3 regions of the Streptomyces sp. NPDC087440 genome follow, and region 1 is predicted to be linked to each of the others. Evidence: riboswitches for the same ligand, from Rfam matches in the RefSeq annotation. Region 1 holds a riboswitch; each other region holds the start of a gene.
The links. A riboswitch is a leader RNA that binds a small molecule or an ion and turns the genes downstream of it on or off. The one in region 1 is predicted to bind thiamine pyrophosphate.

Region 2: another riboswitch for thiamine pyrophosphate. It lies ahead of thiC (phosphomethylpyrimidine synthase ThiC); the one in region 1 lies ahead of thiO (glycine oxidase ThiO).
Region 3: another riboswitch for thiamine pyrophosphate. It lies ahead of ACIO3O_RS16780 (thiamine ABC transporter substrate binding subunit); the one in region 1 lies ahead of thiO (glycine oxidase ThiO).

Annotation. Positions count from the first base shown of each region.
Region 1 covers NZ_JBIUXN010000018.1:148,033-155,208, reverse strand. The annotation lists gene metF (methylenetetrahydrofolate reductase [NAD(P)H]) at 1-568, opposite strand, end outside; gene thiE (thiamine phosphate synthase) at 681-1,340, opposite strand; gene ACIO3O_RS30495 (Rv2175c family DNA-binding protein) at 1,477-1,842, opposite strand; gene ACIO3O_RS30490 (NAD(P)/FAD-dependent oxidoreductase) at 1,937-3,106, opposite strand; gene ACIO3O_RS30485 (hypothetical protein) at 3,174-3,548, opposite strand; TPP riboswitch at 3,598-3,710, shown strand; gene thiO (glycine oxidase ThiO) at 3,708-4,901, shown strand; gene thiS (sulfur carrier protein ThiS) at 4,898-5,110, shown strand; gene ACIO3O_RS30470 (thiazole synthase) at 5,116-5,910, shown strand; gene pknB (Stk1 family PASTA domain-containing Ser/Thr kinase) at 6,021-7,176, shown strand, end outside.
Region 2 covers NZ_JBIUXN010000014.1:89,255-96,430, reverse strand. The annotation lists gene ACIO3O_RS25925 (metallophosphoesterase) at 195-1,496, shown strand; gene ACIO3O_RS25920 (hypothetical protein) at 1,679-2,509, shown strand; gene thiC (phosphomethylpyrimidine synthase ThiC) at 2,571-4,337, opposite strand; TPP riboswitch at 4,330-4,465, opposite strand; gene ACIO3O_RS25910 (YibE/F family protein) at 4,537-5,955, shown strand; gene ACIO3O_RS25905 (SsgA family sporulation/cell division regulator) at 5,987-6,421, opposite strand; gene ACIO3O_RS25900 (IclR family transcriptional regulator) at 6,521-7,176, opposite strand, start outside.
Region 3 covers NZ_JBIUXN010000007.1:111,013-118,188, reverse strand. The annotation lists gene tsf (translation elongation factor Ts) at 1-745, shown strand, start outside; gene pyrH (UMP kinase) at 931-1,683, shown strand; gene frr (ribosome recycling factor) at 1,831-2,388, shown strand; gene ACIO3O_RS16790 (phosphatidate cytidylyltransferase) at 2,388-3,545, shown strand; gene rlmN (23S rRNA (adenine(2503)-C(2))-methyltransferase RlmN) at 3,671-4,777, shown strand; TPP riboswitch at 4,815-4,940, shown strand; gene ACIO3O_RS16780 (thiamine ABC transporter substrate binding subunit) at 5,023-6,108, shown strand; gene ACIO3O_RS16775 (ABC transporter permease) at 6,159-7,176, shown strand, end outside.

The DNA.
Region 1 (7,176 bases):
TGGCGTAATCGGCACCGGCCCGGCACTTCTCCACGAAGTGGCGGATGTCGGAATCCCAGTTCTCCGAGCGCGGGTGCATCTCCGGGAATGCCGCGACGCCGACGCAGAAGTCGCCGGACTCCTTGATGAGCTCGACGAGTTCGGACGCGTACGTCACGCCTTCGGGGTGCTTGACCCACTCGCCCATCGGGTCGCCCGGCGGGTCGCCGCGCACCGCGAGGATGTTGCGGATGCCCGCGTCGGCGAACTGGCCCACCATGTTGCGCAGCTGGGCGATCGAGTGGTCGACGGCCGTGAGGTGCGCGACGGGCGTGAGCGTGGAGTCGGAGGCGATCTTCTGGGTGGCCTTGACCGTGCCTTCGCGGGTGGAGCCGCCCGCGCCGTAGGTCACGGAGACGAAGCTGGGGCGTACCGCCTCGACCCGGCGCAGGGCGTTCCAGAGGTTCTGCTCGCCCTTCTCGGTTCTGCGGGCCGAGAATTCGAAGGAAAACGACGTCTTTCCGGTCTCCAGCAGCTCACGCACCGTAAGCGCGCGATCTGATCTGGTGGAAGCTGTGCCAAGGGCCATGTCGAGAGATTAGCCAGCGGGGCGGCGGACGCCCAACCGCCCAGGAGGCAAAGGTCCGTTATGCCGGTTTCTTGTCCACCCTTCGGACAGTTATCCGGCGCATCCTGAACGGTTACTGATCGTATGACCTGATCCTCTTGGCCAGGTCGGCGGCGGCGGAGGCCGGGTCGGCGGCCTCGGTCAGCGCGCGGACGACCACGACCCGGCGGGCTCCGGCGGCCAGCACCTCGTCCAGGTTGTGGGCATCGATGCCGCCGATGGCGAACCAGGGGCGCGGCTGGTCCAGGGAGGCCGCGTACCGCACCAGGTCGAGGCCGGGGGCGTGGCGGCCGGGCTTGGTGGGGGTGGGCCAGCAGGGGCCGGTGCAGAAGTAGTCGACGCCGGGCTCGGCGACGGCGGCGTCCACCTCGGACTCGGCGTGCGTGGAGCGGCCGATCAGGACGTCGTCGCTGCGGGCGCCGAGGATGGCGCGGGCGGCGGGCACCGGCAGGTCGCCCTGGCCGAGGTGCAGGACGTCGCTGCCGACGGCGTGCGCCACGTCGGCGCGGTCGTTCACCGCGAGGAGCTTGCCGTGCCTGCGGCAGGCGTCGGCGAGGACGGCGAGGTGCTCCAGCTCCTCGCCCGCCTCCATGCCCTTGTCGCGGAGCTGGACGATGTCGACGCCGGAGGAGAGCACGGCGTCGAGGAAGGCGGGGAGGTCCCCGCGCTCCTTGCGGGCGTCCGTGCACAGGTAGAGGCGGGCGTCGGCGAGCAGCTCGCTGGGCGTGGGCATGGTGCGGTTCCCCCCGTGGTGGTGCCGGGGGTGCTCCCCCGCGTGGTGGTGGCGGGGGTCGCCCCCCGTCGGTCTGTGGCGGGTGTGCGGTCCGCGCGGGGCGGACCGCACACCGCCTCGGTGTGGTGCGGCCTCGTCAGAGGGCGAGCGCCTGGGCGCGGCGCTTCACCTCCGTGCCGCGATTCTCGCTCAGGGCCTGCGCGGGGGTGCCGGGCAGGGTCGGGTCGGCGGTGAAGAGCCACTCCAGCATCTCCTCGTTGGAGAAGCCGTCGTCCTTCAGGACCGTCAGGAGCCCGGGCAGGCCCTTGACGATCTGGTTTCCGTCGATGAAGGGGGCGGGCACCTGGAGCGAACGGTTCTCACCGCGTCGTACGGCGATGAGCTGGCCGTCCTTCACCAGCTGCCGCACCTTCGTCACCTCCAGGTCGAGCATCTCCGCGATGTCGGGGAGGTAGAGCCAGGCGGGGACGAGGGCGTCGATCTTTGCGTCAATCTCGGTCACAGGACAAGCGTGCCATCCGGGACCGACAACCGGCACCCGGGCCCGGTCCGCGCGGGACTTCCCCTACGGATTCCGTACGGGCCCGGGGGCGCCCTCACGGATTCCGTACGGCCGACTTCAGCGGTACGGCCGGGTCCGCGGCCCGCACCGCGTCCAGTGCCGCACCCGCCTCCACCAGCTTGCGCCCCTGCGCCAGGTCGCGCGGGCGGCCGACGGCAAGGAGTGCCACCAGTGCCCCCTCGCGCAGCCAGCACACCGACCAGGAGGGCGAGGAGGGGTCGCCGCGCCAGATCATCTCGTCGGCGTCCGCGTGGTGGCCGACGTACTGCACGAAGCGGCCGAACTGCTCGGACCAGAAGTAGGGCACCGGGTCGTAGGGCTGCGGCGCGGCGTCCATGACGTGGGCGGCGACGGTGCGCGGCCCCTGGAGGGCGTTGTCCCAGTGGTGCACGAGCAGACGCGCACCGTAGCGGTGCGAGGGGAAGGAGGCGCAGTCGCCGACGGCGTACACGTCGGGCGCGGAGGTGCGCAGGTGCTCGTCGGCGGTGATGGACCCGTCCGGGCCCAGCTCGACGCCGGAACCGGCCAGCCAGCCGGTCGTGGGTCTGGCGCCGATGCCGACGACGACCGCGTCGGCGGGGATGCGGCGGCCGTCGGCGAGCAGCACCGCGCCCGGTTCCACCGACGCGACCCGTGCACCGGTGATCAGTTCGGCGCCGCCCTCGGCGTACCACTGCGCCATGGGCACGGCGATCTCGGCGGGCATCGTCCCGGCGAGCGGCCGGTCGGCGGCCTCCACGACGGTGACCGTGCACCCGGCCTCGCGGGCGGCGGTGGTGAACTCCGCGCCGATCCATCCGGCGCCGACGACCACCACGTCGCTCTGTGCGTCCAGCACCGGACGCAGCCGCTGTGCGTCGTCGAGCGTCCTCAAGAGGTGCACGCCGGGGGCGCCGAGGGTGCCGGGGAGGGTGATCGGGTCCGCTCCGGTGGCGATCACCAGGAGGTCGTACGGCACCGGTCCGGTGAGGGTGTCGATCTCGTGGTCGTCCGGGCGCAGGGCGACGACCTCCGAGCCCAGGCGCAGTTCGACGCCGAGCGCCCCGAAGTCGACCTCGAAGGCGGAGCCCTCGGCCTTGCCGAGCAGCACCGCCTTGGACAGCGGCGGCCGGTCGTACGGCGGGTGCGGCTCGGCCCCGATCAGGGTGATCGGGCCGGGGAAGCCCTGCTCCCGCAGGGCGACGGCGGTCTGCACTCCGGCCATGCCCGCGCCGACGACGACGATTCGCTTCTGCTCGCTCACGCGACCACCTTACGTTTCTGACGAGCCGTCAGGAATGCCGGTCCGTGACGGCCGCTTCCGGGCCGCCCGGGACTTCCTCGACGACGCTCGTGCCACTGCCGTCCTGGGACTCCCATGCCCAGCTCTCCTCCAGCCGAACTCGACCGTCGGAAAGGAGTGTGACCTGCGACTGACAATGGCCGGACGATGTCGTCCCGTCGTGCTTCAGCTGGACGTAGCGGAAGTCGAGCCGGTCGCCCTCGCGCGTGCCCACCAGGTGTCCGCGCACGACGTCGCCGCCCGCGTACTCGGCCCAGATCAGCCCGTCCTGCTCGTGGTACGCGAAACGGGTGCGGGTGCCGACCTGCCCCGGCGCCTGGTCGGCGACCGGCGCGAGGAGAAGTCCGTCGAGCGAACGGGGCACGGGACGTACCTCACAGTCTGTTGAACCCAGGGACTAGTCTGGTCACCGTACAAGCACTCACGGGAGCCCGGCGGACCGGGCTGAGAGGGAGGCTGACCAGGCCTCCGACCGTACGAACCTGATCCGGGTCATGCCGGCGAAGGGAGGGGCTGGACGCCCATGCACACGTCTGTCGAACCATCGGCGAAGCCGTACGACGTCCTGGTCGTCGGGGGCGGGATCATCGGCCTGGTGACGGCCTGGCGGGCCGCCCAGCGGGGCCTGCGCGTCGCGCTCGCCGACCCCGAACCAGGAGGCGGCGCCGCCCAGGTGGCCGCCGGGATGCTGGCCGCCGTCACCGAACTGCACTACGGCGAGCAGACCCTGCTCGGTCTCAACCTCGCCTCCGCGCGCCGCTATCCGGACTTCGTCGCCGAGTTGGAGGAGGCGAGTGGACAGGACACCGGCTACCGCGCCTGCGGCACCCTGGCCGTCGCCCTGGACGCCGACGACCGGGCACACCTGCGCGAACTGCACGCCCTGCAACGGCAGTCGGGCCTGGAGTCGGAGTGGCTCAGCGGGCGCGACTGCCGCCGCCTGGAGCCGATGCTGGCGCCCGGCGTGCGCGGCGGGCTGCGGGTGGACGGCGACCACCAGATCGACCCGCGCCGCCTCGCCGCCGCCCTTCTGACGGCCTGCGAGCGCACCGGGGTGGTCCTGCACCGCACGAAGGCCGAACAGCTGTCGGTGGTACGGGAGCGGGCCTCGGGCGCGCTCCTCGCCGACGGCAGCGAGCTCGTCGCCGACCAGGTGGTGCTGGCGGCGGGTTCGCTCAGCGGACGGCTCGCCGGGGTGCCGGACGAGGTGCTGCCGCCCGTTCGCCCGGTGAAGGGGCAGGTGCTGCGGCTCACCGTGCCGCCCACGTACGCCCCGTTCCTGAGCCGGACGGTGCGCGCGGTGGTGCGCGGCAGTCACGTCTACCTGGTGCCCCGCGAGAACGGCGAACTCGTCGTCGGCGCCACCAGCGAGGAACTCGGCTGGGACACCACGGTGACGGCGGGCGGGGTGTACGAGTTGCTGCGCGACGCCCATGAACTCGTCCCCGGCATCACCGAACTCCCGCTCACCGAGACCAGGGCCGGACTGCGCCCCGGCTCCCCCGACAACGCACCGCTGCTGGGGCCCACCCTGCTGCCGGGCCTGGTGCTCGCGACCGGGCACTACCGCAACGGTGTGCTGCTGACACCGGTGACGGGCGACGTCATGGCCACCGTGCTGACGACCGGGCAACTGCCCGACGAGGCGCGCGCCTTCACCCCGCGCCGGTTCACCGCCGCCGCATCGCTTCCCGTACGACAGGAGCAGCCCGCATGAGCACCACCCTGAACGTGTCCGTCAACGGTGAGGGGCGGGCGGTCTCCCCCGGCACCACCCTCGGCGACCTCGTCGCCACGCTCACGCGCGCGCACGCGGGCGTGGCCGCGGCGCTCAACGAGACGGTGGTGCCGCGCGGCCGGTGGGCGGCCACCGCCCTCGGCGACGGCGACCGCGTGGAAGTCCTGACCGCAGTCCAGGGAGGCTGACCACCATGGCCGACGATCTCTTTGTGCTGGGCGGCGTCTCCTTCTCGTCCCGCCTGATCATGGGTACCGGCGGGGCGCCGAGCCTCGACGTCCTGGAGCGTTCGCTGATCGCCTCCGGGACGGAGCTGACGACGGTGGCCATGCGGCGGCTCGATCCGTCCGTGCAGGGCTCCGTGCTGTCCGTACTGGACAAGCTGGGCATCCGGGTCCTGCCGAACACGGCGGGCTGCTACACGGCGGGCGAGGCGGTACTCACCGCGCGGCTGGCCCGGGAGGCGCTGGGCACCGACTGGGTGAAGCTGGAGGTCATCGCCGACGAGCGGACCCTGCTGCCGGACCCGATCGAGCTGCTGGACGCGGCGGAGACCCTCGTCGACGACGGCTTCACCGTCCTGCCGTACACGAACGACGACCCGGTGCTGGCGCGCAAGCTGGAGGACGTGGGCTGTGCGGCGGTGATGCCGCTGGGCTCCCCCATCGGTTCCGGGCTCGGCATCCGCAACCCGCACAACTTCGAGCTGATCGTGGAGCGGGCCGGGGTGCCGGTGATCCTGGACGCCGGCGCCGGGACGGCCTCGGACGCCGTGCTGGCGATGGAGCTGGGGTGCGCCGGTGTGATGCTCGCCTCGGCGGTGACGCGGGCGCAGGAGCCGGTGCTGATGGCGGAGGCGATGCGGCACGGCGTGGAGGCGGGGCGGCTGGCGCACCGGGCGGGGCGGATTCCCCGGCGGCACTTCGCGGAGGCGTCGTCACCGGAGTCGGGCCTGGCCCGTCTGGACCCGGAGCGGCCGGCGTTCTGACGCCCGCGCGTCGCCCCGGCGGGGCGGCACCTGTCACAGCTCGGCCTCAGTACGGTCGCACCCCGCACGCTCCCGTCCGCCCCGCCCCTACCGGCTCGTAGACTCCCTGCGTGGACACGACCCTCCAGGACCCCCTCGTCGGGCAGCTGCTCGACGGCCGCTACCTCGTCGAGGCACGCATCGCCGTCGGCGGGATGGCCACGGTCTACCGGGCCGTGGACACCCGCCTCGACCGCGAACTCGCCCTCAAGGTGATGCACCTCTCGCTGGCCGCCGACGCCACCTTCGTCGAGCGGTTCATCCGCGAGGCCAAGTCGGTGGCCCGCCTCGCGCACCCCAACGTGGTCGGCGTCTTCGACCAGGGCACCGACGGCGACTACGTCTACCTGGCGATGGAGTACATCGCGGGCTGCACCCTGCGCGACGTCCTGCGCGAGCGCGGCGCGCTCCAGCCCCGGGCCGCGCTCGACATCCTGGAGCCGGTGCTGGCGGCATTGGGCGCCGCGCACCGGGCCGGGTTCGTGCACCGCGACATGAAGCCGGAGAACGTCCTGATAGGGGACGACGGCCGGGTGAAGGTCGCCGACTTCGGTCTCGTACGCGCCGTGGACACGGTCACCAGCACCACCGGGTCCGTCCTCGGCACGGTCTCCTACCTGGCGCCCGAGCAGATCGAGCACGGCACCGCCGACACCCGCGCGGACGTGTACGCGTGCGGTGTCGTCCTGTACGAGATGCTCACCGGCGCCAAGCCGCACTCCGGCGGCACCCCCGCGCAGGTGCTCTACCAGCACCTCAACGAGGACGTGCCGCCGCCGTCGGCCGTCGTGCCCGGTCTCGCGCTGGAGCTGGACGAGCTGGTGGCGAGCGCCACCGCCCGCAACCCGGAGGCCCGACCGTACGACGCGGTGGCCCTGCTGGGGCAGGCGCACGCCGCCCGCCTCGCCCTCTCGGACGCACAGCTGGACGTCGTACCGCCGCAGGCCAAGGAGAGCGTGCCCACCGGGCCCGAGGAGCGCACCAGCGTCATTCCGCGCACCCCCGCGCCCGCCCCGGAGCACACGAACGTCCTGCCGCAGGCACTGCCGGACGAGCGGCAGCACACCAGTCGGCTGGTGCGGCCGTTGCCGGAGGAGCCCGAGCCCGTACGACGGGACCCGCGGCGGTCGGCGCCGTCGCGGCGCACGCTGGTCTCGCTGGTCGTCGCCGTGCTGCTGGCGCTGGGGGTGGGAGCCGGGGTCTGGTACATCAACTCCGGACAGTTCA
Region 2 (7,176 bases), on a different contig from region 1:
GAAATCAACACCGGGACCGATCTCCGCAATCCGGGCGAAACAACTGGTGAACCGGGGGTGTACCCGGATTCACCACCCCTGGTGCCTCACACAGCGCGGGCCGCATTCCTATGATGGGCGCACGACACAGCGGACCACCCGAGACCAGGTGGGACCCCAAGGTGTACGGCGGTGCGACGGTGGTGGAGGGGTCAATGACTCAGGGGGCCGGTCAGGGACCCGCGGTGCGTACGGCTACGTTGCGGGACTTCCGGGTGCCTCCCTATGCGCAGGCCCCCGTCGCGACGTACGACGCGGAGCAGGCGCATGCGGGGGAACCGTTGCTTGCGGAAGAGCACGTGCACGCGGGAGCGCAGGCGTACGCCGGAGGGCAGACATCCGCCGGCGAGCAGGCGTTCGCCGGTGAGCAGGCGTTCGCGGAGCGCCCGTACATCCCCGAGCAGGAGACGTACGCACCTGTGAAGGAAACGTACGCAGCTGTGCAGGAGGCGTACACACCGGTGCAGGAGACGTACGACCCCGAGCCCCCCTTCGACGAGGGCGACGAGCCCGAGGGCTACACCCCCACCCAGCGCGACCTCCCGGTGATCACCCGGGACGACCGGGGCCCCGGCGACACCCTGCGCATCCCGCAGCCCGACTTCGCCGCGCAGCCCGAGGGCGAGGGCCTCGGCCCGCTGTTCGTCGTCGGCGACGTGCACGGCTACCTGGTGGAGCTGCTGGACGCCCTGCACGAGCAGGGTCTGATCGACGAGGAGGGCCACTGGTCGGCGGGCAACGCGCGCCTGTGGTTCCTCGGCGACTTCACCGACCGCGGCCCCGACGGCATCGGCGTCATCGACCTGGTGATGCGGCTGTCCGCCGAGGCGGCCGCAGCCGGCGGCTACTGCAAGGCCCTCATGGGCAACCACGAGCTGCTCCTGCTCGGCGCCCGCCGCTTCGGCGACACCCCCGTCAACTCCGGCGCCGGCACCGCCACCTTCCAGGCCGCCTGGCTGCTGAACGGCGGCCAGAAGCACGACATGGAGCGCCTCCAGGACGTACACCTGCAGTGGATGGCACGCCTGGACGCCGTCGCCCTGGAAGACGGGCATCTGCTGACGCACTCCGACACCACGGCCTACCTCGACTACGGCAGCACCATCGAGGACGTCAACGACACGGTGCACGACATCCTCACGCGCAACGACGCCGACGAGTGCTGGGACGTCTTCCGTAAATTCACCAAGCGCTTCGCGTTCCGTGACGAAGGCGGCTCCGACGCCGTGCGGGAACTGCTGGCCGCATATGGCGGCGAGCGCATCGTCCACGGTCACAGCCCCATCCCGTACCTCCTCGGCGAGGTCGGCAACGAGGACACCTCCGACGGAGAGGGCAGCTCGGGGCCGGTCGTGGAGGGTCCGCACGTCTACGCGGACGCGCTCGCGATCGCCATGGACGGCGGCGTGACCATGGCCGGAAAGCTCCTGGTGGTCCAACTCCCGTTGGATGACTGAGCGTCACGGACTCGTACGTGCGCCGTACGAACACACTCCCACCGGCGTGCCAATTTCCGGAAACCCTCTGTCACCCCGTGCCGTAACGGCTCTACCATCGGGTTATCCGTAGCAGGCTCTCCTCCGTTTCCGCCCAACCGCCCCACCGAAGCGGGCAACCCGGCCCTACGGAGCATCGGGGGATGCACATGAACAGCGCTCCGCACCTGCTGGCCGAGGACCGCCCGGAGTTCGAGCGGACCCTCGACGAAGCACTGCGCACCGCGCACGAACGCCCGGAACTCGCCGCGGAGGGCGGGCGGCTGAACAGCGAGCAGCTGCGCACCGCCGCGCTCAACGCCAGGGAAATAATCAACGGTCACGCGCTGACCGAGTACGACCACTACGTGAAGGTGCGCGGTGAGCTGCGCGCGCCCTCCCTGCCCGCCGCCACCCTGCTCGCGCCCGGGGTCGGCGAGAACGCCGAGGCGACCGGCGCCGGTGCGATCGCCGTCGTCGCCGTGCTGACCCCCGTGCTGGCCGGGATCGCCGCCGTGGTGCTGCTGCTCGTCGGCTTCTCGCTGCGGATGCTGAACCCGCCGCCCGCCATCGCCGACGCCCTGTTGACCGCCGGGTGGGTCTTCGGGGCGCTGACCGCGGCGGGGCTGCTGGGCGCGGCGGTGGGCCTGCTGTTCACCGCGCTGCGCAACGGCTCGACCGCCTTCCAGGTCGGCCACCGGGACGCGAGCACGGAGGAGGTCGACCGGGCCAGGGACGCCTGGAAGGAAGCACTCCTGGAGCGGGGCATCGTCCCGTTCCTGCGCGAGGCCCTCGCCAAACCGCCCGACCCGGCCTCCTCCTCGCCCGAACCGCCCCGGCAGTCCGGCCGCATCCCCGGTCTCGGGTACTCACGGCCGGACTTCAGCAGCCCCGGCGACAACAGCAACAACAACGGTCACAGGACCCGCCCCAGCTTCAGCAGCCCGGACTTCTCCAGCCCCGACTACGGCGGCCCGGACCACAAACCAGAGTGATCCGATCCGATACACCGGAGTGATCCGATCCGGTACTACGGGCCGTGGCCGCCGCACGGGGCTACTCCGCGATCGGCAGATACACCCGGTTGCCCGCCGCCGCGAACTCCGCGGACTTCTCCGCCATGCCCGCCTCGATCTCCTCCGCCGTCCCCCCGTGCTCACGGCGGATGTCCTGCGAGATCTTCATCGAGCAGAACTTCGGCCCGCACATGGAGCAGAAGTGCGCCGTCTTCGCGGGCTCGGCGGGAAGCGTCTCGTCGTGGAACTCCCGTGCCGTGTCCGGGTCGAGGGCCAGGTTGAACTGGTCCTCCCAGCGGAACTCGAACCGCGCGTCGCTGAGCGCATCGTCCCACTCCTGCGCACCCGGGTGCCCCTTGGCGAGGTCCGCCGCGTGCGCGGCGATCTTGTACGTGATGACGCCGGTCTTCACGTCGTCCCGGTTGGGCAGCCCCAGGTGCTCCTTGGGCGTCACGTAGCAGAGCATCGCGGTGCCCCACCAGGCGATCATCGCGGCGCCGATGCCGGAGGTGATGTGGTCGTAGGCGGGCGCCACATCGGTCGTCAGCGGGCCGAGCGTGTAGAACGGCGCCTCCTCGCAGATCTCCTGCTGGAGGTCGATGTTCTCCTTGATCTTGTGCATCGGGACGTGTCCCGGGCCCTCGATCATGGTCTGTACGTGGAAACGCTTGGCGATCGTGTTGAGTTCCCCGAGCGTCTTCAACTCCGCGAACTGCGCCTGGTCGTTGGCGTCCGCGATCGACCCCGGCCGCAGCCCGTCGCCGAGGGAGTACGTCACGTCGTAGGAGGCGAGGATCTCGCAGAGCTCCTCGAAGTGCTCGTACAGGAACGACTCCCGGTGGTGCGCCAGGCACCAGGCCGCCATGATCGACCCGCCGCGCGAGACGATGCCGGTCTTGCGGCGCGCGGTCAGCGGAACATACGCCAGGCGCACGCCCGCGTGGACGGTCATGTAGTCCACGCCCTGCTCGGCCTGCTCGATGACTGTGTCCTTGTAGACCTCCCAGGTCAGCTCCTCGGCGCGGCCGTCGACCTTCTCCAGCGCCTGGTAGAGCGGGACCGTGCCGATCGGGACGGGCGCGTTGCGCAGGATCCACTCGCGGGTGGTGTGGATGTTGCGGCCGGTGGACAGGTCCATGACCGTGTCGGCGCCCCACTGGGTCGCCCAGGTCATCTTGTCCACCTCCTCCTCGATGGAGGAAGTGACCGCGGAATTGCCGATGTTGGCGTTCACCTTCACCAGGAACCGCTTGCCGATGATCATCGGCTCGATCTCCGGGTGGTTCACGTTCGCGGGCAGCACCGCCCGACCTGCGGCGATCTCCTCCCGTACAACCTCGGGAGAAACGTTCTCCCGGATCGCCACGTACTCCATCTCGGGGGTGATCTCCCCGCGCCGCGCATACGCGAGCTGCGTCACCGCTACCCCGTCGCGGCCCCTGCGGGGCTGGCGCGGGCGGCCGGGGAAGACCGCGTCGAGGTTCCTGAGGCCCCCGCGCGGGGACGTGTGCTTGATGCCGTCGTCCTCGGGCCGGACCGGACGGCCCGCGTACTCCTCGGTGTCGCCGCGCCCGACGATCCAGTTCTCGCGCAGGGGGGCCAGGCCCCGCCGCACGTCCGTCGCGACGGTCGGGTCGGTGTACGGGCCGGACGTGTCGTACAGCGTCACGTCCTTCCCGTTGGTCAGGTGCACCTGACGGACCGGCACCCGCAGGTCCGGGCGCGATCCCTCGACGTACCCCTTGTGCCAGCCGGGCGTGCGCCCGTCCTGGTCAGAGGCAGGCGTGCGTGCATCCATCGTGGTCATGAGACCTACTCCCTACGCCGGCATTACCCGGTAACAGGTTCAGCGGTCGACGCAGCCGTTTCCGTACGTTCGTGTACGGAGGTCAGCGCCCTCTCAGCCCGGTGCTCCGAGCTCCCGCGTGTGCAAAGGTGCCCCCACGCTAGCGCCATGCCGGGCGCGCTGACCAGAGGGCCCCTGTCGTTCTTGCGATGATCGCCTCGTGACCCCACCACAGCCCCCCTCCCAGCCGACGCCCCCTCAGCCGCCCCCCGCCGCTGGTCATGGGCACGGCCACAGCCACAGTCACGGCCCCGCCGCGCCGGTGTCGAAGCACCTGCGCAAGGTGATCGCGGCCGTGCTGATCCCCTTCGCGACCGCCGTCCTCGTGGGACTGGCGATCCTGTGGCCGGGCGGCGCACCCGCCCACGAGCGCACCGGAGTCGGCTTCGACCGGCAGACCGAGCAGGGCAGGGTCGTCGCCGTCGACACCATCGACTGCAAGGACGCCAACGTCGCCCCGCAGCAGCCCGCACAGGGCGAACAGGCGGCGCAGGGCGATCAGGCGGCGCCCCCGGACAAGGCCACCGCGTGCAAGAAGGCCGGCGTCGAGGTGACCACCGGCGCGAACAAGGGCCGCACCTTCACCGAGATCGTCCAGCCGGAATCCTCCCGGCAGTTGAAGCAGGGTCAGAAGGTCGTCGTCGCGTACGCACCGAACGCCCCGCGCGATCTCCAGTACTCGGTGATCGACGTGGACCGCAAGCTGCCGCTCACCCTGCTCGCCGGGGTCTTCGCCGTCGCGGTGGTCGTCGTCGGCCGGATGAAGGGCGTCATGGCGCTGGTCGCGCTGGTGGCGTCGTTCGCGGTGCTGACCCTGTTCATCCTCCCGGCCATCCTCCAGGGGTCGAATCCCCTGGTCGTGGCGGTGGTCGGGGCGAGCGCCATCATGCTGATCGCCCTGTACGCCTGCCACGGCCTGAACGCGCGCACCTCCGTCGCCGTCATCGGCACGCTGATCTCGCTGCTGCTGATCGGGCTGCTCGGGTCGCTCTTCATCGGCTGGGCGTTCCTGTCGGGCAACATCGACGACAACACCGGCCTGATCCACAGCCTCTATCCGTCGATCGACATGAGCGGCCTGCTCCTCGCGGGCGTCATCATCGGCTCGCTCGGCGTCCTGGACGACGTCACGGTCACCCAGACCTCCGCCGTCTGGGAGCTGCACCAGGCCGACCCGACGATGGGCCCGCGCGCGCTGTACCGGGCGGGCATCCGCATCGGCCGCGACCACATCGCGTCCGTCGTGAACACCCTTGTGCTCGCCTACGCGGGCGCCGCACTGCCCCTGTTGCTGCTGTTCTCCATCGCCCAGTCCAGCGTCGGCACGGTGGCCAACAGCGAGCTGGTCGCGGAGGAGATCGTCCGCACCCTGGTCGGCTCCATCGGTCTGGTGGCCTCGGTGCCGGTCACCACGGCGCTCGCCGCCCTGGTGGTCTCCGCGGACCGCTCGGGCTCCGGTGCTGGTGCTCTTTCCGGCACCGGCGCCGGTGCTGGCTCTGGTGCTGGTGCTGGTTCTGGTGGTACGACGCCGGGCGCTCGTCCGGTACGAGGCGGACGCGGCCGGCGCCGCAAGGGCTGACGCCGACCGGAGCCGGCGACGCGGGCTGGGGTCAGCCCGCGTTCTCCTCCGCGAGGATGCGGCCGAGCTCGTCCTCCAGGCACCCCGCGTAGTTACTCTGCGTGTGCTCCTGGCCGAGCGGGACCAGCTTGTCGGTGCGGTCCAGGAAGGCGACCAGCGGGGCTGCGCTCGCCCGGAACAGCGCCCGGTCGCCGCCGACCTGGAGCCGGATGTGGACGTCGGCGAGTTCGTCCGGATCGGTCGGCGAAATATGCACATCTCCCTCGCCGCAGGGTTCGTTGATTCCGTCGACCAGCAGTTCGCGACCGAAAGCCCAGGTCACAGGGGCATCGCCGGGCAGGTGAAAGGTCAGGCGGATCGCGTACGGGTCCTTCGCCTCGTACATGAGCTCCACCGGAATGCGAAAGGAGAGCTCCTCAGAGACGAGGAAGCTCATCATGACCTCTGCCTGAACCGACTCGCGCATAGCCAACCCTGCCGTAGATGAAAGTGGCCGGAACGATCCCCTCCGGCCCTCTTGACGTCATCGTGCTTGAAGCAGTAACAGATCACAAGGAGTGAGTTTTCAGATACTGATAGAGAACATGAGCGAACGGACGACCTCACCCACTTCGCCGCGCATACATTCGATCGCGGGCCTCAACCGGTACTCCTGGTCGAACGGCAGGGAGATCGCCAGCACCGCCGCCGTCAGCCCGATCGTCACCGGAATCGCGGCGCACACCGTGCCCAGCGCGTACTCCTGGCGCTCGACCACCGTCTGCATCCGCTCGACCGTCGCCAGCCTCCCCAACAGGGCGGATGCGTCACGCACCGTGTACGGGGTGAGGGGTTCGACGGGGTGGCGGTCGAGGTGGTCGCGGCGGGCCGGAGTGTCCAGCTGGGACAGCAGGCACTGGCCGATCGCGTGCGCGTGCGCGGTCTCGCGGAGGTCGGCCCACTCCTCGACGGCGGGGTGTTCGATGCTCTCGGCGAGGGCCGTCAGTTCGACCTCGCCCTCGCGGTAGACGGCGAAATACACCGCGACCCCGAGCGTGTCGCGCCACCGCTCCATCGTCTCGGTGACCACCTCGCGGCGGTCCTGCCCCGCCCCTCCCCGCCCGAGCCGCCCGGCAGCGGCCCCGAGCACAAAAACACCCTGCTCACGACGGAGATATCCCTCGTGGGTCAAGGTGCGCAACAGGTGGTAGGCAGTGGGCAGCGGCAGACCGGCCTCGCGGG
Region 3 (7,176 bases), on a different contig from region 1:
CGGCAGCGTCGACAAGGCCGTCGAGGCACTGCGCATCAAGGGCCAGAAGGGCGTCGCCAAGCGCGAGGGCCGTTCGGCCGAGAACGGCGCCGTCGTCTCCCTGATCGCCGACGACAACACCTCCGGTGTCATCGTCGAGCTCAAGTGCGAGACGGACTTCGTCGCCAAGGGCGAGAAGTTCCAGGCCGTCGCCAACCAGCTGGCCGCGCACGTCGCCGCCACCAAGCCGGCCGACATCGCCACCCTGCTCGCCTCCGAGATCGAGGCCGGCAAGACGGTTCAGGCGTTCGTCGACGAGGCCAACGCCAACCTCGGCGAGAAGATCGTCCTGGAGCGCTTCGCCCAGTACGAGGGTGCCTTCGTCTCCGCGTACATGCACCGCACCATGCCCGACCTGCCCCCGCAGATCGGTGTTCTGGTCGAGCTGGACAAGGCCGACGCCGAGCTGGCCCGTGGCATCGCCCAGCACATCGCCGCCTTCGCGCCGAAGTACCTCACCAAGGAAGACGTTCCGGCCGAGGTCGTCGAGACCGAGCGCCGCGTCGCCGAGGAGACCACGCGCGCCGAGGGCAAGCCCGAGGCCGCCCTCCCGAAGATCGTCGAGGGTCGCGTGAACGGCTTCTTCAAGGAGGCCACCCTCCTGGGCCAGCCGTACGCGCTGGACAACAAGAAGTCCGTCCAGAAGGTCCTGGACGAGGCCGGTGTCACCCTGAAGCGCTTCGCGCGCATCAAGGTCGGCATCTGAGTCCGTACGTCCGACCCTGTCGACGTAACGCGAACACAGCCAGACCCGGTTAGGGTCTGATGCAGCCGCCCGGAGTACGCGCCGGACGGCCGCGGATCTGACGAGGAGGCCATTGCCGCAGAGGGAACCGCAAGGACCCACCGGCAATGGCCTTCTTCGTATGTGCACGAGGAGATATCAAGCCCATGAATCAGGCGAATCAGGACAGCGGCAAGAAGACCGGGCGCTTCATGCTGAAGCTTTCCGGTGAGGCTTTCGCCGGCGGCGGCGCCCTCGGTGTGGACCCCGACGTCGTGCACGCCATCGCGCGTGAGATCGCGGCGGTCGTACGCGACGGTGCGGAGATCGCGGTCGTCATCGGCGGCGGCAACTTCTTCCGCGGCGCCGAACTCCAGCAGCGCGGCATGGACCGGGCCCGCTCGGACTACATGGGCATGCTCGGCACCGTCATGAACTGCCTCGCCCTCCAGGACTTCCTGGAGAAGGAGGGCATCGACTCCCGCGTCCAGACCGCCATCACCATGGGCCAGGTCGCGGAGCCGTACATTCCGCTGCGGGCCGTGCGCCACCTGGAGAAGGGGCGCGTCGTGATCTTCGGCGCCGGCATGGGCATGCCGTACTTCTCCACCGACACCACGGCCGCCCAGCGCGCGCTGGAGATCGACGCGGAAGCCCTGCTGATGGGCAAGAACGGGGTCGACGGCGTCTACGACTCCGACCCCAAGAAGAACCCCGAAGCGGTCAAGTTCGACGCGCTGGAGTACAGCGAGGTGCTGTCCCGCGACCTCAAGGTCGCCGACGCCACCGCGATCACTCTGTGCCGTGACAACGACCTGCCGATCCTGGTCTTCGAGCTGCTGGCCGAGGGCAATATCGCCCGCGCGGTCAAGGGTGAGAAGATCGGCACGCTCGTCAACGCCCGGGGCAATCGCGACTGACGGGTTTGTGGTTCGTCCCCGTGGTCCGGCCGGGGGATGGACAATGTCCTGCCGGTCGGACACCGTGCAGGTAACGACGCACGCAGCAGACGCACGCAGCAGCAGTCCAAGACACGCAGCGCAGTTCAAGACATGCAGGAGTACGTGGTGATTGAAGAAATTCTTCTTGAGGCCGAGGAGAAAATGGAGAAGGCCGTCGTGGTCGCCAAGGAGGACTTCGCCGCGATCCGCACCGGCCGTGCGCACCCGGCGATGTTCAACAAGATCGTGGCCGACTACTACGGCGCTCTGACGCCCATCAACCAGCTGGCGTCGTTCTCGGTCCCCGAGCCGCGCATGGCCGTGGTGACCCCCTTCGACGCGAGCGCCCTGCGCAACATCGAGCAGGCCATCCGCGACTCCGACCTCGGCGTCAACCCGAGCAACGACGGCCGCATCATCCGAGTGACGTTCCCCCAGCTGACGGAGGAGCGCCGCAAGGACTACATCAAGGTCGCGCGCAACAAGGCCGAGGACTCCCGGATCTCGATCCGCTCCATCCGCCGCAAGGCCAAGGAGACCCTCGACAAGCTCGTCAAGGACAAGGAGTCCGGCGAGGACGAGGTCCGCCGTGCGGAGAAGGAGCTCGACGACACCACCGCGAAGTACGTGGCGCAGGTGGACGAGCTGCTGAAGCACAAGGAAGCCGAGCTGCTCGAGGTCTGATGAACGACTCTTCCTGGGGGGCCCGGCCGAGGGCGGGCTATGCCGGTGAATGGACCGCCCCCGACCAGGGGCCCCTCCCGGCGGGTCCCGCGTACGATGCGCATGACGCCCAGCACACTCGGCCCATGCCCATCGTGCCCGAGACAGGCAGAGACGCCGACGACCGCGACGATCGGAACCGGGGGACCGCTCCTGCGACGCGGAGCGGTCCCCCGGTCCGTGACGACATGCCGCAGGGCGGTTCTCCGTTCCGCGACGAGATGCCGCAGGAGCCCATGTCCACCCCGCCCCCGGCGCCGCAGCAGCCTCAGGCGCAGCAGCCGCCCCAGCCTCCCCAGAAGAAGCGGGCGGGCCGTGATCTGCGCTCCGCCATAGGAGTCGGCCTCGGCCTCGGCGTGGTGATCGTCGCCTCGCTGTTCATCTGGAAGGCCGCGTTCGTCGGCGTCATAGCGGTCGCCGTGGTCGTCGGGCTGTGGGAGCTGACCTCGCGGCTGGAGGAGCGCAAGGGCATCAAGGCGCCGCTGGTGCCGCTCGCGGTCGGCGGTGCGGCCATGGTCGTCGCCGGTTACGTGCGCGGGCCCGAGGGTGCGTGGGTGGCGATGGCGCTCACGGCGCTGGCGGTGCTGGTCTGGCGGATGACCGAACCGCCGGAGGGGTACCTCAAGGACGTCACCGCGGGTGTCTTCGCCGCGTTCTACGTGCCGTTCCTGGCCACCTTCGTCGCGCTGATGCTCAAGGCCGACGACGGGCCGCAGCGGGTGCTCACCTTCCTGCTGCTGACCGTGGTCAGCGACACCGGTGCGTACGCGGTGGGCTGGCGCTTCGGCAAGCACAAGCTGGCGCCGAAGATCAGCCCCGGCAAGACCCGCGAGGGCCTGCTCGGGGCGATCGCCTTCGCGATGGTGGCGGGCGTGCTGTGCATGACGCTGCTGGTCGACGGCGGTACGTGGTGGCAGGGCGTGCTGCTCGGCCTCGCGGTCGCGGCCAGCGCGACGCTGGGCGACCTGGGCGAGTCCATGATCAAGAGGGATCTCGGGATCAAGGACATGGGCACGCTGCTGCCCGGGCACGGCGGCATCATGGACCGGCTGGACTCGCTGCTGCCGACGGCTCCGGTGGTGTGGCTGATGCTGGTGATCTTCGTGGGCTCGGCCTGATCCATCGGCCCAAATGACCCACCGGGCCTGATCCAGGTACTTTGACCTGCTGCTTTGCGTGTGAGGGGCCCGCTGTCCACAGGACGGCGGGCCTCTTGTCGTACATCTGAGACACTGGTATGACCATGCCTAAGCCCGGAGAACTCACTTTCGTCGCGCCCCGCGGAGCCAAGAAGCCCCCGCGGCACCTCGCCGACCTCACGCCCGCCGAGCGCAAGGAAGCGGTTGCCGAGATCGGCGAGAAGCCGTTCCGCGCCAAGCAGCTGTCCCAGCACTACTTCGCCCGGTACGCCCACGACCCGGCGGAGTGGACCGACATCCCCGCCGGTTCGCGCGAGAAGCTGCGGGACGCGCTGCTGCCCGAGCTGATGACCGTCGTACGGCATCTGTCGACCGACCAGGAGACCACGCGCAAGACGCTGTGGAAGATGCACGACGGGACCCTCGTGGAGTCCGTGCTCATGCGGTACCCGGACCGGGTCACCATGTGCATCTCCTCGCAGGCGGGCTGCGGCATGAACTGCCCGTTCTGTGCCACCGGGCAGGCCGGCCTCGACCGGAACCTGTCGACGGCGGAGATCGTGCACCAGATCGTCGACGGGATGCGGGCGCTGCGCGACGGCGAGGTCCCGGGCGGACCGGCGCGGCTGTCGAACATCGTGTTCATGGGGATGGGCGAGCCGCTCGCGAACTACAAGCGCGTGGTCGGTGCGATTCGGCGGCTGACCGACCCGGAGCCCGACGGGCTCGGGCTGTCGCAGCGCGGCATCACCGTCTCCACGGTCGGGCTCGTGCCCGCGATGCTGCGGTTCGCCGACGAGGGCTTCAAGTGCCGTCTCGCCGTGTCGCTGCACGCGCCGGACGACGAACTGCGCGACACCCTGGTGCCGGTCAACACGCGCTGGAAGGTGCGGGAGGTGCTGGACGCCGCGTGGGAGTACGCGGAGAAGTCCGGGCGCCGGATCTCGATCGAGTACGCGCTGATCCGCGACATCAACGACCAGGCGTGGCGGGGCGACCTGCTGGGCCGCCTGCTGAAGAACAAGCGGGTGCACGTCAACCTGATCCCGCTGAACCCGACGCCGGGCTCCAAGTGGACGGCCTCGCGGCCCGAGGACGAGAAGGCCTTCGTCGAGGCCATCGCGTCGCACGGGGTGCCGGTGACCGTCCGGGACACCCGGGGCCAGGAGATCGACGGGGCCTGCGGGCAGCTGGCCGCCTCCGAGCGCTAGTTCGAAAGGGCCCCTGTAGGCTGGGCTGCACATTTACATATTCCGACAGGGGAGCGCCACAGCGCTGAGAGTGCGGCACCGGTCGTCTTCGGACGGCCAAGGCCGCAGACCCTCTGAACCTTGCCCAGGTCATTCTGGGTAGGAAGTTCGGTCGTTACTCAAGCTGTAGCGCCCTGCCCGCATCCCTTTCGGGGTGCGGGCAGGGCCGCGTCTCTTCCTGGTCATGTCCAGGAGGAAAACCACCAGTGAGCACCATCAAGAGGTACGCCGCCACGGCACTGGCCGCCGCCGTCGGCGTCAGCGCGCTCGCCGCGTGCGGAGGCACTGACAGCGCGGCGCCCGCAAAGGGCGACAAGACCGTCACGCTGGTCAGCCACGACTCGTTCGACGTCTCGCCCGCCGTGCTGAAGGCGTTCACGCAGCAGACCGGCTTCACGGTGAAGGTCCTCAAGAGCGGGGACGCGGGCGCCGCCCTCAACCAGGAGATCCTCACCAAGGGCTCGCCGCGCGGCGACGTCTTCTTCGGCGTCGACAACACGCTCCTGTCCCGCGCGCTCGACAACGGGCTCTTCCAGTCGTACGAGGCCAAGGGCCTGGAGCGCATACCCGCCGACCTCCAGCTCGACAAGGGCGACCACCGGGTGACGCCCGTCGACACCGGCGACATCTGCGTCAACTACGACAAGAAGTTCTTCGCCGACAAGAAGCTCGCACCGCCGAAGACCCTCGACGACCTCGTCAAGCCCGCGTACAAGGACCTCCTGGTCGTGGAGGACGCGGCGAACTCCTCGCCGGGCCTCGGCTTCCTCCTCGCCACCGCCGGACAGTACGGCGACGACGGCTGGCAGGGGTACTGGCAGAAGCTCAAGGACAACGGCGTCAAGGTCGTCGACGGCTGGGAGCAGGCCTACAACGAGGAGTTCTCCGGCTCCGCGGGCGGAAGGAAGGCCAAGGCCGACCGGCCGCTGGTCGTCTCGTACGCCTCCAGCCCGCCCGTCGAGGTGCTGTACGCCGAACCCCGCCCGGCCGAGGCGCCGACCGGCGTCGCCACCGGGACCTGCTTCCGCCAGATCGAGTTCGCCGGGCTGCTGGACGGCGCGAAGAACGCGGCGGGCGGCAAGGCGCTCCTCGACTTCCTCATCGGCAAGCAGTTCCAGGAGGACCTGCCGCTGAAGATGTTCGTCAACCCGGCGGTCAAGGACACCAAGCTGCCCGAGGTGTACGCGAAGTTCGGCGAGAAGGCGGAGAAGCCGCTGACCGTGGACCCCAAGAAGATCACCGACAACCGTGAGCAGTGGGTCAAGACGTGGTCCTCGCTGGTGAAGAAGTAGCCGCGCCCCGGCGGGGTGCGTGGCGCGGGAGCGCGGTGCGGCTCGGGCTGATGGCCGTGCCGCTCGCGTTCTTCGGGCTGTTCTTCGCCTACCCGGTCGTCGCGATCGTGGGGCGGGGCCTGAAGTCCGGCGGGACCTGGCAGTTCGGGCGGATCGGGGAGGTGCTCGGCGACCCCGACATCGGCGGCGTGCTGTGGTTCACCACCTGGCAGGCCGCCGCCTCCACCGCGCTCACCCTGCTGCTGGCCCTTCCGGCGGCGTACGTCTTCGCCCGGTTCGACTTCCCCGGCAAGCAGCTGCTGCGGGCCGTGGTCACCGTGCCGTTCGTGCTGCCGACGGTCGTGGTGGGCAGCGCCTTCCTGGCCGTGCTCGGGCGGGGCGGACTGCTCGCCGAGCTGTGGGGCGTACGGCTGGACACCAGTGTGTGGGCGATCCTGCTCGCGCACGTCTTCTTCAACTACGCGGTCGTCGTACGGACCGTGGGCGGCCTGTGGTCGCAGCTCGACCCCCGGCAGGAGGAGGCGGCCCGGGTCCTGGGAGCGGGGCGTTTCGCCGCCTGGCGGAAGGTGACCCTGCCCGCGCTCGCGCCCGCCGTGGCGGCGGCCGCGCTGATGGTGTTCCTCTTCACCTTCACCTCCTTCGGGGTCGTGCAGATCCTGGGCGGGCCGTCCTTCTCCACCCTGGAGGTGGAGATCTACCGGCAGACCGCCCAGTTCCTCGACCTGCCGACGGCGGCCGTCCTCACGCTTGTGCAGTTCGCGGCGGTCGGCGCGATCCTCGCCGTGCACGCCTGGACCGTACGGCGCAGGGAGAGCGCGCTGCGGCTCGTCGACCCGGCCCGCACGGCACGCCGTCCGCGGGGGGCGGGGCAGTGGGCGCTGCTCGGCGGGGTGCTGGCCACCGTGCTCGTACTGATCCTGCTGCCGCTCGCGGTGCTCGTCGAGCGCTCCTTCGACGGCCCCGACGGCTACGGCTTCCGCTACTACCGGGCGCTCCAGTCGGCCGACGGGGGCGGCGGGACCTTCCTGGTACCGCCGTTGGAGGCGGTCTGGAACTCCCTCCAGTACG